2 regions of the Pseudoalteromonas sp. P1-30 genome follow, and region 2 is predicted to be linked to the other one. Evidence: predicted binding sites of a transcription regulator. Region 2 holds the regulator's gene; the other holds the start of a gene.

Region 1 (9,160 bases), on a different contig from region 2:
TATTGCGCTGAAAGCGCTTCGCGTACAGCCTGATAACCGCTATCATCATGTATTGCGCCTACCTCTAGATGTGGATTACGGCTGTGATCGACAATAGTAAATAGCTTAAAATCACGAATTAACTTAGGTGATAAAAATTGGCTTATGAAACTTTCATCTTTAAAGTTTTCCATCGCAAAATGTAGTGTGTCTAGCCAATTAGTGCCTGCATATTCAGGAAACCAGCGTCTATCCTCATCTGTTGGGTTTTCGCAAATACGGCGAATATCCACCATCATATTAAAACCCAATGCATACGGGTTTATACCTGAATAGTAATTGCTGTTATAAGGTGGCTGATAAACCACGTTGGTATGGCTTTGCAAAAACTCCATCATAAAGGAGTCGGTTAATTTACCTTCATCATATAAGTGGTTTAAAATGGTGTAGTGCCAAAAGGTGGCCCAGCCTTCGTTCATCACTTGGGTTTGTTTTTGCGGATAAAAATATTGCGATATCTTTCGTACAATACGTATTATTTCTCGCTGCCAAGACTCTAATAAAGGCGCGTTTTTCTCAATAAAGTATAAAATGTTTTCTTGCGGCTCTTGCGGAAAATGCCTCTCTTGCTTTTTAGCTTCTTGCTGTTGAGCGGGGATAGTGCGCCATAGCTCGTTTACTTGAGATTGCATGTAGTCTTCACGCTCTTTTTGGCGTTTTTGCTCTTCAAAAAGGGAAATTTGCTGCGGGCGTTTATATCTATCTACGCCGTAATTCATCAATGCGTGACACGAATCAATTAAGCTTTCTACTTGTGTAATACCGTATTTTTCTTCGCAGCGGCTAATGTAATTTTTAGCAAACACTAAGTAATCTATGATGGAGTCGGCGTCAGTCCATGTTTTAAATAAGTAGTTTCCTTTAAAAAATGAGTTATGGCCATAACAGGCATGCGCCATAACCAGTGCCTGCATAGGGAGTGTGTTTTCTTCCATTAAATAAGCAATACAGGGGTTTGAATTAATCACAATTTCGTAAGCCAGCCCCATTTGCCCACGCTTATAATTTTGTTCGGTTTGTATAAATTTTTTACCATATGACCAATGGCTGTAGCCTATAGGCATGCCAACGCTTGAATAAGCATCCATCATTTGCTCAGCTGTTATTACCTCAATTTGGTTAGGGTAAGTGTCTAACCGGTAATGCGCTGCAACACGGGCTATTTCAGTTTGGTATTGCTCAAGCAGCTCAAAGGTCCAATCTGGGCCATCGCTAATTCGTTCAGTGCTCATAGTAAACCTCGCTTAGGCTAAGCAGCCCCTTGTTGTTGACGATTTTTTTTAAATAGCTCCCTAAACATAGGGTAAATGTCTTCAACACTTTGAATATGTTGTATTGCAAAGTTGCTATGGGTTTGGGTGATGTTTTGATATTCGCGCCATAAGCTTTGGTGCGCACGCGTGGTAATTTCTATATAGGCAAAGTAGCGTACCGCATTAAGTAGCTTATTGCGTAATATTTCACCGCAGTGTGGGGTGTCGTCTGCCCAGTTATCGCCATCAGATGCTTGCGCTGCGTATATATTCCATTGCTCTGAATCATAGCGCTCTTTTATTATTTCGTTCATTAATTTAAGGGCACTGGAGACAATAGTGCCGCCAGTTTCTTGAGAATAAAAAAACTCTTGTTCGTCGACCTCTTTAGCTTGTGTGTGGTGGCGTATATACACCACCTCAATGTCTTTATAACTTCGGGTCAAAAATTGATACAGCAAAATATAAAAACGCTTTGCCATGTCTTTTGTGGCCTGATCCATTGAGCCTGATACATCCATAATACAAAACATAACGGCTTTGCTGGTGGGGTGGGGGCGTTTTTCATAATTACGAAAACGTAAGTCGTAATTATCAATAAATGGTACGGCTTTTATTTGCTGTTTAAGTTGCTCAATTTCCTCTTGTAATAACGCAATGATGGCTTGGTCGCTGTTGGCTTGCTCACGCTCCATCGCAAGTTGGCCTTCAAGCTCTGCTAGGCGCCTTTTTTTACCCGCGCTCATGGCGACTCTTCTGGCGAGTGAGCCCTGTAATGAGCGTACTATATCAATATTACTGGGCATACCATCGCTACAAAAACCAGCCCGATGAGTTTTCATTTGTACAAGCTTATCTAGCTGGTTTTCTTGTAAGTTGGGCAGTTCTAGGTCTTCAAAGAGTAAATCAAGGTATTCATCTTTAGAAATAGAAAACACAAAGTCATCTTGGCCTTCGCCTGAATCACTTGCATCGCCATCGCCTGCGCCACCACCTTGGCCGCCTTTAGGGCGCTCAATTTTGTCACCTGTTGAAAATTGATCGTTGCCAGGGTGAATTTGTTCTCTGTCGCCCCCTTTACCTTGGTGAAAAATGGGCTCGCTAATATCTCGTTGCGGGATAGATATACTCTCTCCTGAACTTGAGTCGGTAACGCTGCGTTTATTAACCGCATCAGACACTGCTTCTTTTATTTGCTTTTTATAGCGCCTAATAAAGCGCTGACGATTAAGCGTGCTTTTGTTTTTACCATTTAAGCGTCTATCTATAAAATGCGCCATACTGTTCCCCCTAAACTACATGAAGGTTACTGCGATTTTCTAACCCGTAAATACCACTCAGAAAGTAAACGCACTTGTTTTTGCGTGTAGCCTTTTTCAACCATGCGGTTAACAAAGTCCTCGTGTTTTTGTTGATCCTCAGCGGAGGTTTTTGTATTAAAGGAAATAACAGGGAGTAGATCTTCAGTATTTGAGAACATTTTTTTCTCAATCACTGTGCGTAGTTTTTCGTAGCTTGTCCATAACGGGTTTTTACCATTATTGTGAGCGCGTGCACGTAATACAAAGTTAACTATTTCGTTCCTAAAATCTTTGGGATTAGAAATGCCGGCGGGTTTTTCTATTTTTTCAAGTTCTGCATTTAACGAGGCGCGGTCAAATAATTGTCCTGTATCTGGGTCTCTGTATTCTTGATCTTGTATCCAAAAATCAGCATAAATCACATAGCGGTCAAAAATATTTTGGCCATATTCAGAGTATGACTCTAAATATGCGGTTTGTAGTTCTTTACCAATAAACTCAACATATTGCGGAATTAAATAGCCTTTTAAAAAACTTAAATAGCGCTCTTCCACTTCGGCGCTAAATTGTTCACGCTCTATTTGTTGCTCCAAAACATAAAATAAATGCACCGGATTAGCTGCAACCTCGGTGGTATCAAAATTAAATACGCGCGACAAAATTTTAAAAGCAAAACGAGTGGAAATGCCGGTCATGCCTTCATCTACCCCTGCGTAATCACGATACTCCTGGTAAGACTTTGCTTTAGGGTCGGTATCTTTTAGGGTTTCACCATCATAGACCCGCATTTTTGAGTAAATACTAGAGTTTTCAGGCTCCTTTAATCGAGATAAGGTAGTAAATTGCGCTAACGCTTTAAGCGTACCTGGTGCACACGGTGCGCTGGCAAGTTCACTATGTTGAATAAGTTTGTCGTAAATTTTTATTTCTTCGGTCACGCGCAGGCAATAAGGGACCTTTACAATATAAACACGATCTAAAAACGCTTCATTGTTTTTATTATTTTTGAATGTTTGCCATTCTGACTCATTTGAGTGGGCTAAAATCATGCCGTTAAAGGGCAGAGCGCTAATACCTTCGGTACCGTTGTAGTTACCCTCTTGCGTTGCGGTAAGGAGTGGATGCAGCACCTTGATAGGGGCTTTAAACATTTCTACAAACTCCATTAAACCTTGGTTTGCTAAACATAAAGAGCCTGAGTAAGCGTAGGCATCGGGGTCGTTTTGAGCAAAGTGCTCAAGCTGGCGAATATCTACTTTGCCCACCAATGCAGAAATATCTTGATTATTTTCATCACCGGGTTCGGTTTTGGCTATACCTATTTGATTTAAAATAGAGGGGTAGCGTTTGACGACTCTAAATTGACTAATATCGCCGTTAAATTCTTTTAATCGTTTACCAGCCCATGGCGACATAATCGTTTTTAAATAACGTGGTTTAATACCGTATTCTTTTTCGAGAACGCTGGCATCTTCTACTGGGTCAAACAAACTGAGCGGGTGATCGTTTACCGGAGAGCCTTTAATTGAATAGATAGGCACTTGTTGCATTAAATATTTTAGTTTTTCTGCAATTGAAGATTTACCTCCCCCAACAGGGCCGAGTAAATAAAGGACTTGTTTGCATTCTTCTAGGCCTTGAGCCGCATGCTTTAGATAGGAGACAATTTGTTCTATGGCATCTTCCATGCCGTAAAAGTCTGCAAAGGCAGGGTAGCGTGCAACCACTCTATTAGAAAATAACCGGCTTAAACGTGCATCGGTTGCAGTATCAACCATTTGCGGCTCGCCTATTGCCATAAGTAAACGCTCAGGGGCGCTGGCATAAGCTGATTTATCATTTTTACAAATTTCTAGAAATTCGCTAATGCTGTATTCTTCTTCTTGTGCTGCTTCGTATCGTGCTTGGTAGTGCTCAAAAATAGTCATAATAACCTCCGAAACCCGCTTTAAAAAGGTGCTTACTTTTTAAAGTTTAGTCAGAGATTGATATTTTTGTGCAATAAAATTAAAAATTTAAGTGAAAAAAGATCATGTGGCTAAATTAGCAATTTCGCGCGTATAAAGGCGGTTTGAATTTTATAAAGGCATAAAAAAAGACGCCGAGGCGTCTTTTTAAATCAGCGTATAATAGCTAATTAAGCGAAGTTAGCGTTCGCGAATTCCCAGTTAACAAGCGCCCAAAAACCTTTAAGGTAATCAGGACGAACGTTACGGTAATCAATGTAGTAAGCGTGTTCCCATAAATCCACAGTTAGGATTGGTGTAACACCTTCGTCTGTAAGCGGCGTTGCTGCGTTAGACGTGTTTACGATATCTAATGAACCGTCAGCTAGTTTAACTAACCATGTCCAGCTAGAACCAAAGTTATTAACCGCTTTGTCGTTTAATGCATCTTTAAACGCGTCAAAAGAGCCCCATTTAGCGTTAATAGCGTCAGCGATAGCACCTGTTGGCTCGCCGCCGCCATTTGGAGATAGACAGTTCCAGTAGAAAGTGTGGTTCCAAATTTGTGCAGCGTTGTTAAATACGCCACCTTCAGATGAACAAACAATCTCTTCTAAAGATTTGTTTTCAAATTCAGTACCTGGAATTAAACCGTTTAATTTAACAACGTAAGTGTTGTGGTGCTTACCGTGGTGATACTCAAGAGTTTCTTGTGAAATATGAGGCTCAAGTGCATCAATTGCATATGGTAGTGACGGTAGTTCAAATGCCATTTTTTTATCTCCATCTTCTTTTGGTTGATAACTCGCTTGATAGTACGTAATGCCTGATAGAACAGACCACTTACCTATACCAAACGAAAATATAGTGTTACTATAATTGTTGAGTATTTTACTCAAGTTTAAGCAAACAGCAATGCTATTGCTAAAGACTATTTCAATTGCGGCTTTATTTGCCCATTTTAAGTTATATATCTGTGGCCACAATGATTTATTTTCAAGCCCTAGGTATATCAAGCTATCGTCATTTTGAGGTTGTAGATGGAAACCATTGATAAAATTAAACAGCAGATTTCAGAAAACCCAATTATCCTTTACATGAAAGGGTCGCCTAAATTACCAAATTGTGGTTTTTCTTCACAAGCGTCACAAGCTCTAATGTCATGTGGCGAACCATTTGCCTATGTTGATATTTTACTTAATCCAGATATTCGCGCTGAGTTACCAGCATACGCAAATTGGCCTACTTTCCCACAGCTTTGGGTTGAGGGCGAATTAGTAGGTGGTTGTGACATTATCATTGAAATGTTTCAACGTGGTGAATTACAGCCACTGATCACTGAAACTGCAGCTAAGTATAAAGAAGCTGACGCAGAGTAATTGCTACTTTGCTAGATTATTAAAGCCACGTTTTACGTGGCTTTTTTGTGCCTATATAACTTTATTACGTCTTAAACTCTTGGTCAGCCCATCAGTGGGTGATTATAACCATTAATTTGTGCTCAATAGTTAGCAAACTCAGCCCTTGCTCCTTGTTTAGGTGCACCTAGTCAGGATAAGTAAGCAACAAAGCTACTTATATAAGCGCGAATTTTAATTAAAATATGAGTTTTATATCAATGCGCAATAAGACGTAATCAATTTACGGGGCTAAATGTGTCGCTATCTGCGTTAAATAATTCTTTTTTAGAACAACTAAATAGCGAGTTTTTTGCCCAGCTATCAACACGTTTTTCCAGCCTTACAATAGTTCGCTCAATCAAGCGAATTGGCATTAAATAAAAATTCACTACATCTGCACTAAAAACGACACCACAATTAATAACTATACTAATGAACGCTAAAAAAGCGTGATCCTAAACCTCTAATTTATTTAAAACGCATTAAACTATCTAAATGTTAACTGAACCCGTGGGAAACAAGTGAATATTTATTCATTGCTTTGGTGCCTTACGTTTACGTAAAGGGTATTGCTTTAACGCCTTTGTTTTTACAAAATGTTAAAATTGACACCAGTGTCATGAAAAAATAACGCGCAAATAAGCGCTAAATGTTAAAACTTATGGGTGAAAAAGAAATCTTGCCTTGAAGTGAGAAATATTCAAGAATGTGAATATGTATTCAAAATAATATTGACTCTATTTACTATAGAGGCTAGTTTTGTGCGTCTGTTAGCAAATCGTCGAGCAGTTCATTCACGTTAACAGTGCAGCAAGGGAGGGGTCTATGTTATACGACTCAACATTAGAAAAAGATAATTGTGGCTTTGGCTTAATAGCCCAAGTAAATGGTCAAGCTAGTCATCGGCTTATTCGTACAGCTATTACTGGACTTGATCGCATGCAGCACCGCGGTGGTATTTCTGCCGATGGTAAAACAGGTGACGGCTGTGGTTTATTACTACAAAAACCTGACAGTTTTTTCCGTGCTATTGCGAGTGAGCATAATTGGCACTTAGGTAAAAATTACGCCGTAGGCATGGTTTTCTTAAATTCAGATCCCGTTTTAGCACAAGCTGCAAAACAGGTTTTATGTGAAGAATTAGAACAAGAAACACTTAAAATACTCGGTTGGCGTGAAGTGCCTACTGACCCTTCAATGCTAGGGCCAATTGCGACACAGCAATTACCTGGTTTTGAGCAAATTTTTGTTAGTGCGCCTGAAGGTTGGCGTTCTAAAGATTTAGAGCGACGTTTATATGTAGCACGTCGCCGTGCAGAAAAGCGTTTAGCAGAGGATGAGTCGTTTTATATTGCGAGTTTATCGGGGTTAGTGACTATCTATAAAGGTCTTATGATGCCTGCAGATTTGCCTAACTTTTATTTAGACTTAGCTGATATTCGTATGACCAGCGCTATTTGTGTATTCCATCAGCGTTTTTCTACTAATACCCAGCCGCGTTGGCCTTTAGCACAACCATTTAGGTATTTAGCGCATAATGGTGAAATTAATACCATTGAAGGTAACCGCCAATGGGCTCGTGCACGTTCGTATAAGTTTTCATCGCCACTTATTCCTGATTTACAAAGCGCAGCGCCGTTTGTAAACGAAACCGGCTCTGACTCTTCAAGCTTAGATAACATGCTGGAGCTGTTTTTAGCCGGTGGCATGGATTTATTCCGTGCTATGCGTATGCTTGTGCCACCTGCATGGCAGAAAAACCGTGCTATGGATGATGATTTACGCGCATTTTACGACTTTAACTCTATGCATATGGAACCGTGGGATGGCCCTGCGGGCATTGTTATGTCTGATGGGCGTTTTGCAGCCTGTAACCTTGACAGAAATGGCCTGCGTCCAGCGCGCTATGTTATTACCCAAGATGGCTTTATTACACTTGCCTCTGAGGTAGGGATTTGGGATTACACTGCAGATGAAGTGGTCGAAAAAGGCCGTGTAGGACCAGGTGAGCTGTTAGTAATTGATACTAAATTAGGCAAAATTTGGCACTCAGACGAAATCGATCAAGATCTAAAATCGCGTCATCCTTATAAGTCATGGCTTGAAGAAAACGTTAAACGTTTAACCCCGTTTGAAGAGCTTACCGAGCAAGATGCGGGTAATCGCTCATTTGATGACGAAACACTTGCTAAATACCAAAAAATGTTTGGTTACACTAACGAAGAGCTCGATAGTGTTATTCGCGTAATGGGTGAAAACGGTCAAGAAGCAACAGGCTCTATGGGTGATGACACGCCATTTGCAGTACTTAGCGAAGGGCATCGTTCATTGTACGATTACTTCCGCCAAAAGTTTGCACAAGTGACTAACCCACCAATTGATCCGCTGCGTGAAAACCACGTAATGTCACTGGCAACGTGTATTGGTAGTGAGCAAAACGTATTTAATGAAACTACAGGCCACGCTAAGCGCCTACAGTTTGATACGCCAATTTTAATGTATGCAGACATGCAGCAGCTACTAAATGCCGATGACGAGCATTACAGCTACTGTAAAATTGATATTACATACACAGCAGAGGAAGGTTTAGAAAAAGCGGTTGCACGTATTTGCGACGCTGCACAAGAAAAAGCAGCAGCCGGCTGTGTAATGCTTATTTTATCTGACCGTAACTTTAGCGAAACCCAATTACCAATTCCTGCTGCTATGGCGGTAGGTGCTGTACAAAAACGTTTAGTAGATAATAACTTACGTTGTGAGTCTAATATTATTATTGAAACGGGTAGCGTACGCGATGCACACCAATTTGCCGTATTACTTGGTTTTGGTGCAACCGCAATTTACCCATACCTTGCATACGAGTCACTGGTTGCGATGAGCGACAGTAAAGTGATTGATAAGTCGTACTGCGAAGTGACGCTTTCGTACCGAAAAGCCATTAATAAAGGCTTGTACAAAATTATGTCTAAGATGGGCATAAGCACAATTGCATCGTACCGTTGTTCAATGCTTTTTGAAGCGGTTGGTCTATCTGATGCTATGGTAGAAATGTGCTTTAAAGGTGTGGCAAGTCGTATTAAAGGCGCCTGTTTTAGCGATTTTGATATTGATCAGCAAAAGCTTCATAAACTTGCTTTTAGTAAACGTAAATTATTGAGCCATGGCGGTTTATTAAAATACGTTCACGGTGGTGAATACCACGCTTACAACCCAGATGTTAT
Region 2 (9,160 bases):
TGCACCTTCCTTTATTACGTCGAGGTCTTTTAACAGCTGCATTGCTTGTATTTATTGAGTGTATGAAAGAGCTGCCAGCCGCATTACTCTTAAGGCCTTTTGACTTTGAAAGTTTAGCCACACATGTATTTCAATACGTGAGCGATGAGCAGCTTGAGCTTGCTTCTATTTCCGCTTTATTTATTGTTTTGGTTGGGTTGATCCCCTTGTATTTTATTAATCGTTCTATGGAGCAACGCAGTTAAATGAGCCGTTTAAATTTACAAGGTGTGGGTTATCACTACAGTGGCACGCACGTGCTACACAATTTAGATTTAACGGTGGGTCAAGACGAAATTGTGTGTTTGCTCGGGGCCAGCGGCTGCGGTAAAACAACCACCTTAAAAGCAATTGCAGGCCTTATTGAAATAAATGAAGGTAGTGTATTTATAGACGGTAAATGTGTAAGCGATAAGCATACATTTGTATCACCAGAGCATCGTAATATAGGGATGATGTTTCAAGATTATGCCCTGTTTCCGCACCTCAGTGTGGCCGATAATATTGCGTTTGGGCTGGGTAAAGTAAGCAAAGTTCAAAAACAGCAACGGGTAGAGGAAATGCTAGAGCTAGTGCATTTAACGGGGTGTGCAAAACGCTACCCTCATCAGCTATCGGGTGGCCAGCAGCAACGCGTGGCTATTGCGCGGGCTTTGGCTTATAAGCCTAGTTTATTGCTTCTTGATGAGCCTTTTTCGAACATAGATACCCAAGTACGCTTTGAGTTAATTGCTGATATTAGGCGCATTATTAAAGCGCAGCAGGTTTCTGCGGTATTTGTTAGCCACTCAAAAGAAGAAGCCTTTGCGTTTTCAGACACGCTAGCCATTATGCACCAAGGAAAAATAGCCCAACAAGGTACACCAGAGCAGCTTTTTGCCATGCCAAAGACAAAGGAGGTTGCAGAGTTTCTGGGTCAGGGCATATACTTAGGCGCAGAAGTGTTAACGGCAACTGAATACACAACGCCTTTTGGTGTCGTGCAATCGCAGCATGAGCATACGCACAGTGCAATAAAAGGGGTGGTGTATATTCGTCCACACCATATTGAGCTTGCGCAAAATACGCAGGCCGATAACCCTCAAGGTGTGAGCATTTTAAGCCGTCGGTTTATAGGCTCGGCTTATGTTTACACTGTTGTAATTGCAGAGCAAGAGATTGAAGTTGCCGCACAATATGGCCAGTCATTTGAAATAAATGAGCAGGTTATAATAAAAATAAAACCTCACACGGTGAATTTTTTCGAATCATAACAAATGTGTTATTCGCTGTGTTTTATAAAGCTAAGGAATAACAATGGCGCAAGCGCAATCTGGGATTTGTGCTGAAGCAAACTTACACGGTTTGCATTTATTTTTTAATGTATTTGATGGTCAAGACGAGTCATTGCGCGCAAAGCTTAAGCGCGTAAGCGCAATTGAAGAAGAGTTTAGTGATCAGTTCTCCGAAGCCATGCTCTCTTGCATGGTGGCTATAGGCGCGCAATATTGGCCGCATATACTACCTGAATATATCCCAAGCGAGCTGCAAAGCTTTCCTAATATAAATCACAGTGATTTTGTTATGCGCGTACAGCCATGTGATTTATTCATACAAATTCGCTCAGACCGAGAAGATGTTAATCACCTTTTTGCATTGCAAATATTAAAGTTGTTTTCGCCCGATGTAGAGCTGGTTGAACAAATTCGCAATTTTAGGTTTTTAGATGGGCGAGACTTTAACGGCTTTATTTATGCAGGCGACACCCCACATGGACGCCAAAAACGAATCACGGCACTGGTTAATAACCCCGACAGCTTTGAACACCAAGGCAGCTATATTCATGTACAGCGTTATAAGCATGACCTGAGCGTATGGCAGCATTTATCACTAAGCGAGCAAGAACACATTATGGGGCGCACACGTTTAGATAACACCTTAATTGAGCCAAAGGTAGATACTAGCCACGCGACTAGAAGTGAGCTAAAAGATGAGAGCGGCCAAGCAATACTGCTTAACCAAAGCATGCCGTATGGCGATGTTTACGAGCAAGGCATGCTAAGTATTACATGCTCAGCATCGGGAAGTGCGTTTGAAAAGGTACTTAACAGCCGCATAGGAAAAGGGGAGTGTTACGACCACTGGCTTGATTTTACTCAAGCCGATATGGGCTCAGCGTTTTTTGCGCCGTCAGTTAGTTTTTTAAAACAGCTTTAAACCGTATCAAATAAAATACGTACGCGCTCTAGTGTAATGTCTATTTCAGATATTTTTGCTGGCGCAATAAAAATAGTGTCATCTCCGGCAATTGTGCCCAATACACCATCAGCTTTGCCTAGTGAGTCTAATAAGCGGGCAATTAACTGCGCAGCGCCTGGGCTGGTGGTTATAATAATCATCATTTCGTTATGCATAATATCAATAACAAGCTGACGTAGTGGGCTTTTAGCAGTCGGTACGCCCATTTCTGCGGGTAGGCAATAAACCATTTCTTGTTTAGCATTACGGGTACGCACAGCGCCAAACTTGCTAAGCATGCGCGACACCTTACTTTGGCTTATATTGTCAAAGCCTTGCTCTTTTAATGCTTCAACTATTTCGCCTTGCGAGCCAAAGTTCTCTTCTTTTAAAAGTGCTTTAAACGCTTTTACCAGCGCTTCTTGTTTGTCTTGTGGTTGCATAGTCTTTATTCATTTTTGTTATTTATAATGCAAATTCTACACAAAAATGAATAATTATGCAGCAGTTGTTTAGTTAACTTGCCAGTTTGCTGCGATAAACCAACAAAGTTTACAACTATGGTCGAAAATATACCTGAAATAAGCAGGATAAATTTGTTTTTAGTCGCTAATTTCATTATCTTAAGAGCCACAAATATTTCCTACCTCAAATTACGGAGAATTCCAATGAAAGTTGCTGTATTAGGTGCTGCAGGCGGTATCGGTCAAGCGTTGTCTTTATTATTAAAAACAGGCTTACCAGCTGGTTCTGAATTATCACTTTACGATGTTGCACCAGTTGTACCAGGTGTTGCGGTTGACCTATCTCACATCCCTACAGATGTTAAAGTAGCAGGTTTTGGCGCAGACGATTTAAATAAAGCGCTTGAAGGGTGTGATATCGTACTTATCCCAGCGGGTATGCCACGTAAACCAGGTATGGATCGTGCGGATTTATTTAACGTAAACGCAGGTATCATCAAAACATTAGCAGAAGGCATTGTAGCTAGCTGTCCTAAAGCGTTAGTGGGTGTTATCACTAACCCAGTAAACGGCACTGTGCCAATTGTTGCTGAAGTATTCAAAAAAGCAGGTACTTACGACGCTAAGCGCGTATTTGGTATCACTACGCTTGACGTAATTCGTTCAGAAGCATTTGTTGCTGAGCTTAAAGGCGTAGACGTAGCAACCGTTAAAGTACCAGTAATTGGTGGCCACTCAGGCACAACCATTCTACCTCTACTTTCTCAAGTTGAAGGCGTAAGCTTCACTGAAGAAGAAGTAGCTACACTTACTCCACGTATCCAAAATGCAGGTACTGAAGTAGTAAATGCTAAAGCGGGCGGTGGTTCAGCTACATTATCTATGGGTGCTGCTGCAGCACGTTTTTGTATGTCTTTAGTTAAAGGCCTACAAGGTGAAGACGTAGTAGATTACGCATACGTTGCTGTTGAAAATGGCGATGCAGAGTACTTTGCTCACCCAGTACGTTTAGGCACAAACGGCGTAGAAGAAATTCTTTCTTACGGCGAGCTAAGCGCATTTGAAGAAAAAGCTAAAAACGACATGCTTGAAACTCTGAAAAAAGACATCAAAGAAGGTGTTGATTTCATGGCGTAATAGCCAAGTTATGCACAAAAAAGCCTGCTTATGCAGGCTTTTTTATTGCTCGAAAATTATGGCCCTTAAACACTAATTAAGGGAGGCTGCAAAGTTAGTGATCTCGCTCTACAGCTATACGCGCTAAGCTGATTAACGCTTGCTTGTACTGCGACTCTGCTAAAAAGTCTAAACAGGCAATGGCCTTGTCTGCTTCTTGCTGCGCCTTTTGCATTGTAAATTCAAGTGCGTTGGTTTGTTTAAGTGCCGTTAAAATAGCCTCAAGGTTATCCATACCATTGCAATGCTCAATGGCATCACGAATAAGGGCTCTTTGCTGATCACTGCCGTGCTTCATCGCATATATTAGCGGTAAGGTTGGCTTACCTTCTGCTAAATCATCACCAATATTTTTACCTAATTGGTCAGCGTCTGCGTTGTAATCAAGCACGTCATCAACTAACTGAAAAGCAGTACCTAAATGCATACCATATAAATTAAGCGCATCTAACACACTGTTATCTTGCTCGGTAATAATAGCTGCAAGCCCTGTAGCGGCTTCAAATAATTTAGCCGTTTTAGAGTAAATAACCTGCATGTAACTTGCTTCGGTGGTATTAGGGTCGTTGCAATTCATAAGTTGCAATACTTCACCCTCAGCAATCACGTTGGTGGCATCAGCAAGCACTTGCATAATTTGCATTTTGCCCAGCCCCACCATAAGTTGAAACGAGCGGGTGTAAATAAAATCCCCAACCAGCACGCTGGCAGCATTACCAAATTCGGCATTTGCAGTCGGTGTACCACGGCGCAGGTTAGATTCATCAACAACATCATCATGTAATAGTGTTGCAGTATGAATAAATTCAACAATCGTTGCCAAAGTAATGTGATCTTTACCTTGGTAACCCAAAGCTCTTGCTGCCAATATTGCCAGCATCGGGCGTACGCGTTTGCCGCCGCTGTTAACGATGTACAAACCAAGTTGATTGACTAACGCCACATCTGAGCGCATTTGCGCGTGTATAAGTTGATTGACGTCATTCATATCGCTTTCGATTAACGCCTGGATAGCTTTTATATCCATTGATCTCCGAGCCAATTTTTATGTGTGAACGGCGCCGATTGTACAACAAAAAAAGCACTAGCTCGATATTTTGTGACGATTCATTAAAAAAACCGAGTTAAAAACCTTAATTAGCGCTTAATTAGGGTATTTAATTGTATATTTCACACTCAAAGCGCGACTATTTATTGCGCAGTCAATGGGTTCTGGAGTAGGCATAGCGACACGTAAATTTATTTTGTCTTTGCACTAAAAAGCGCTTGGCAACAGGGCAATTTAATATAAAATGGGGGAAATATTGAATTGCTCTCAATGCAGCTACTTTTTATTCATTTTAATTACAAAATAGGCTTGCTAGTTTTTATGCATTAGCGTAAACTTCGCGCCCTATCGAAGAATATTTTAGTTGCGTCGATTTGAGGGCGCACAGACGGAGTTAATTATGTACGCGGTTTTCCAAAGTGGTGGTAAACAGCATCGTGTGACTGAAGGTCAAACGATTCGTCTTGAAAAATTAGACGTTGAAACTGGTGCAGCAGTTGAATTTGATTCAGTACTTTTAGTTGCTGATGGTGAGAAAATCGAGATCGGTGTACCGTTCGTAAACGGTGGTAAAGTAACAGCTGAGGTTGTTTCACATGGTCGCGGTGAGAAGATTAAGGTTGTTAAATTTAGACGCCGTAAGCATTCTCGTAAGCAAATGGGCCATCGTCAATGGTTCACTGAAGTTAAAATCACTGGCATTAGCGCTTAATTAGAGGTACTTAGAAATGGCACATAAAAAAGCAGCTGGTAGTACTCGTAACGGTCGCGATTCAGAAAGCAAACGCCTAGGTGTTAAGCGTTTTGGTGGCGAATCAGTTCTAGCGGGTAGCATCATTGTTCGTCAACGTGGTACTCGTTTCCACGCTGGCGCAAACGTAGGTATCGGTAAAGACCACACTATCTTCGCAAAAGCAGATGGTAAAGTTCAATTTGAACAAAAAGGTCCTTTAAACCGTAAATACGTAACTATCGTAGCTGAGTAATCAGTAAGGTAGTAAAAAACCCCGCCTTTGCGGGGTTTTTTGTTTTCAGAAACGTCAAATATATACCCAAGCCTGCATTTACGTTGGCTTGGGTATATAATAGTTAAATTAAAGCCAATCCCTAAAGTGAGTAATCATGAAGTTTGTAGATGAAGTAGAAATTCGCGCAGAAGCTGGTGACGGCGGCAGCGGTGTCGTGTCTTTCCGTCGAGAAAAATATGTACCAGACGGTGGCCCGGACGGCGGTGACGGTGGAGACGGTGGTAGTGTTTATCTACAAGCTGATGAAAACTTAAATACCCTAATTGATTACCAGTTTGAGCGTTTTCACCGTGCCGAGCGTGGTACTAATGGTCAAAGCCGTAACTGTACAGGTAAAAAGGGCGAAGATTTGGTAGTAAAAGTACCTGTGGGTACACGTATTACCGACGTTGACACTCAAGAGGCGTTAGGCGATTTAACGCAGCATGGTCAAAAAATTGTGGTTGCAAAAGGTGGTTTCCATGGCTTGGGGAATGCACGTTTTAAATCAAGTACTAACCGTGCTCCACGTCAAAAAACGTTAGGTACACCAGGTGAAGTTCGTAACCTTAAATTAGAGCTTATGCTACTTGCCGATGTAGGCCTATTAGGGTTGCCAAATGCAGGTAAATCAACGTTTATTCGCAGTGTATCGGCAGCAAAGCCAAAAGTAGCTGATTACCCGTTTACCACGCTAATTCCTAATTTAGGGGTTGTGCGCCCAGAGGCTAACAAATCGTTTGTAATAGCCGATATTCCGGGTTTAATTGAAGGTGCCTCAGACGGTGCTGGCCTAGGTATTCGCTTTTTGAAGCATTTAGAGCGTTGTCGTGTATTGTTACACGTGATTGACGTTATGCCTGTTGATGGTTCAAACCCTGTTGATAATGCATTTGCCATTATTAACGAGTTACACCAATACAGCCCTAAGCTTGCTGAAAAGCCACGCTGGTTAGTGTTTAATAAAATAGACTTATTACCAGAAGATGAAGCGCAAGCTTTGTGTGAGCAAATTGCGCAAGAGCTAGGTGAAGAAGAAAACGTTTACCGTATTTCAGCAGTCAATAAGCTTAATACTCAGCCATTAATTCACGATATTATGGCATTACTTGATAGCATGCCTAAAGAGAAGTTCGTTGAGATTGAAGACGAAGAAGTTGAGTTCAAGTGGGATACCTACCATCAAAAAGCAACCAAAGGCGATGATGATGATTGGGACGACTGGGATGAAGACGACTACGATGTAGAAGTGGTCTACGAGCGTTAATAAAAAACATATTTTAAAAAGGAGCATAAGCTCCTTTTTTATTTTTTAAGAATAAAGTACTAGGTATTTGATGTGATAATTTCAATGATCGCCGCAATGGCAAACAACCGTGTAATTGGTCTTGATAATAAAATGCCGTGGCATTTACCCGCCGATCTACAGCATTTTAAAAAGGTAACAACAGGCAAACCTGTCGTTATGGGGCGTAAAACATTTGAATCGATAGGTCGTCCTTTACCTGGGCGTCGCAACATAATTATTACCCGTAATAGCCAGTATAACGCTCAAGGTATTGAGACGGTCACCACCCCAGAGGCTGCGCTAGAGCTGGTTAAAGCCGAAGAAGAGGTGATGATAATTGGCGGTGGTAATATTTATCAGCAGTTTTTACCAAGTGCCGATCGTTTATATTTAACCTTTATAGATTTAGAGGTTGAAGGGGATACGCAGTTTCCAGATTACCAAGCGGTAGCAACGTGGGAAAACGTCGACGAACAGGCAAATAAACCCGACGAAAAGAATCAATATAGTTATAAATTCGTAACTTTATATAAAAAAGATTAACATTATTGCGAAACTTACAGCAGGTTGGTACAATATTAGACAATCAACATAGGTAAAAAGTACCATAAAGGGTGTTTCATGTTTAAATTGTCAAAGCTAATTGTTATTACAGCCGTTGCTGCTGGTTCGTTAATGTATACCGTGCCTGCTAAAGCCAATGATCAATTAGCAGTATCTATTTGTGAATATATCGCAGCTGATGATAAAAACCGTTTACGTAGTAAACTAAAAAGCTCACGTGTAAAAATTCGCAATATTTACGATGCTATTCAATGTAATGGTAATAATTTACTTCGCCATGCTGTAGTTAGTAACGCTGTTGACTCGGGCGAGTACATAGTTAAAAACTTATCAAAAAGCGCACTGTCTGATGGCGCTGATATAGCATGGGCTGAAGGCAATGGCCACGGTGGCTCACCGTTAATTGCTGTAATTAAAGACCGTGCTGGCCTTTAATTAACACAATAAAATAAAAACCGCGCTGGTCGCGGTTTTTTTGTGCCTGGCGTTAGCTAATACGCAGCGCTTTAGTAATGGTGATAGCTGTATTAAGCCTATTTTAATTTGAACCTTAAGTGATGAAACTCTCACCTTGTAATTAACCCGCGTTTCTTATCTTTAATAGCATATAAATTTAGGTCGGTTGGTTTAATAAAGGCGCTGTATTCGCTAAGCCTTTACTCGTATATTTGCCGCAAATATAAGTGTTTTCCCTGAGTTACATAAAATTGTCATAAATAGTTAATAGTCTACGCGCTTAAACAATAGGGGTTGTTATTTATGCGCGTATCATCTTTTACTCGGCTGTTAGCCATACTGTTAACATTGGCAAGTATTTTATTGGCCATCACACTATTTTGGGCAAGCCAAACTTTACTTAAGCTTGAGCAACAAGACAGCGCATACAGTAAATTAAAAAACACGATTTTAGTGGATTTAGCCGGTGACCTAGGCAGTTATCTAGAACAAGGTGATAGCCAATACTTAAATCAATCATCAGCCCTAATTGAACAAGTGAAAACGCAGCAACTCGCAGTACTCCCCTCGGTACTTGCCGAGCAATTAAATGAGCAGCTCAGCACGTTAGATACCGATATTAAAGGTAAGTACAGAGCGCTGGGTAAATTGTCGGGCAACGAAACGGCGTTACTTGATAATGCAATTCGCCAAATGGCCGGCTCAGCCTCGTCACTGATTGGTTATGCAAAAAAATCCCCTAATCAAAATAGCGATGCGCAAGCTTATTACACACTTGGCGCTGATTACTATAATGAGGTGATCAACCTCGCCTTATTTACTTATCAACTAATCGTAAGTTACGACAGCAATACTGAACAAAGTTTGCAGCAAAGTATTGCTAATTTAAATGCGTTAGCAG

What was found. Region 2 encodes ArgR, which controls arginine synthesis, uptake and breakdown. Its sites were predicted from a motif close to ANTGAATANNTATTCANT; they were not measured.
Region 1: gltB (glutamate synthase large subunit) is a predicted target of ArgR. The motif match lies at 6,647-6,664, and genes of this name have one in related genera.

Annotation. Positions count from the first base shown of each region.
Region 1 is NZ_LKBC01000006.1:87,008-96,167, forward strand. It holds gene AN395_RS11730 (SpoVR family protein) at 1-1,271, opposite strand, end outside; gene AN395_RS11735 (YeaH/YhbH family protein) at 1,289-2,572, opposite strand; gene AN395_RS11740 (PrkA family serine protein kinase) at 2,599-4,521, opposite strand; gene AN395_RS11745 (Fe-Mn family superoxide dismutase) at 4,731-5,312, opposite strand; gene AN395_RS11750 (Grx4 family monothiol glutaredoxin) at 5,580-5,918, shown strand; gene gltB (glutamate synthase large subunit) at 6,765-9,160, shown strand, end outside.
Region 2 is NZ_LKBC01000002.1:323,855-333,014, forward strand. It holds gene AN395_RS04945 (iron ABC transporter permease) at 1-245, shown strand, start outside; gene AN395_RS04950 (ABC transporter ATP-binding protein) at 246-1,292, shown strand; gene AN395_RS04955 (Dyp-type peroxidase) at 1,336-2,235, shown strand; gene argR (transcriptional regulator ArgR) at 2,232-2,699, opposite strand; gene mdh (malate dehydrogenase) at 2,925-3,857, shown strand; gene ispB (octaprenyl diphosphate synthase) at 3,952-4,923, opposite strand; gene rplU (50S ribosomal protein L21) at 5,345-5,656, shown strand; gene rpmA (50S ribosomal protein L27) at 5,673-5,930, shown strand; gene cgtA (Obg family GTPase CgtA) at 6,067-7,218, shown strand; gene folA (type 3 dihydrofolate reductase) at 7,291-7,782, shown strand; gene AN395_RS04995 (DUF3718 domain-containing protein) at 7,861-8,238, shown strand; gene AN395_RS05000 (methyl-accepting chemotaxis protein) at 8,563-9,160, shown strand, end outside.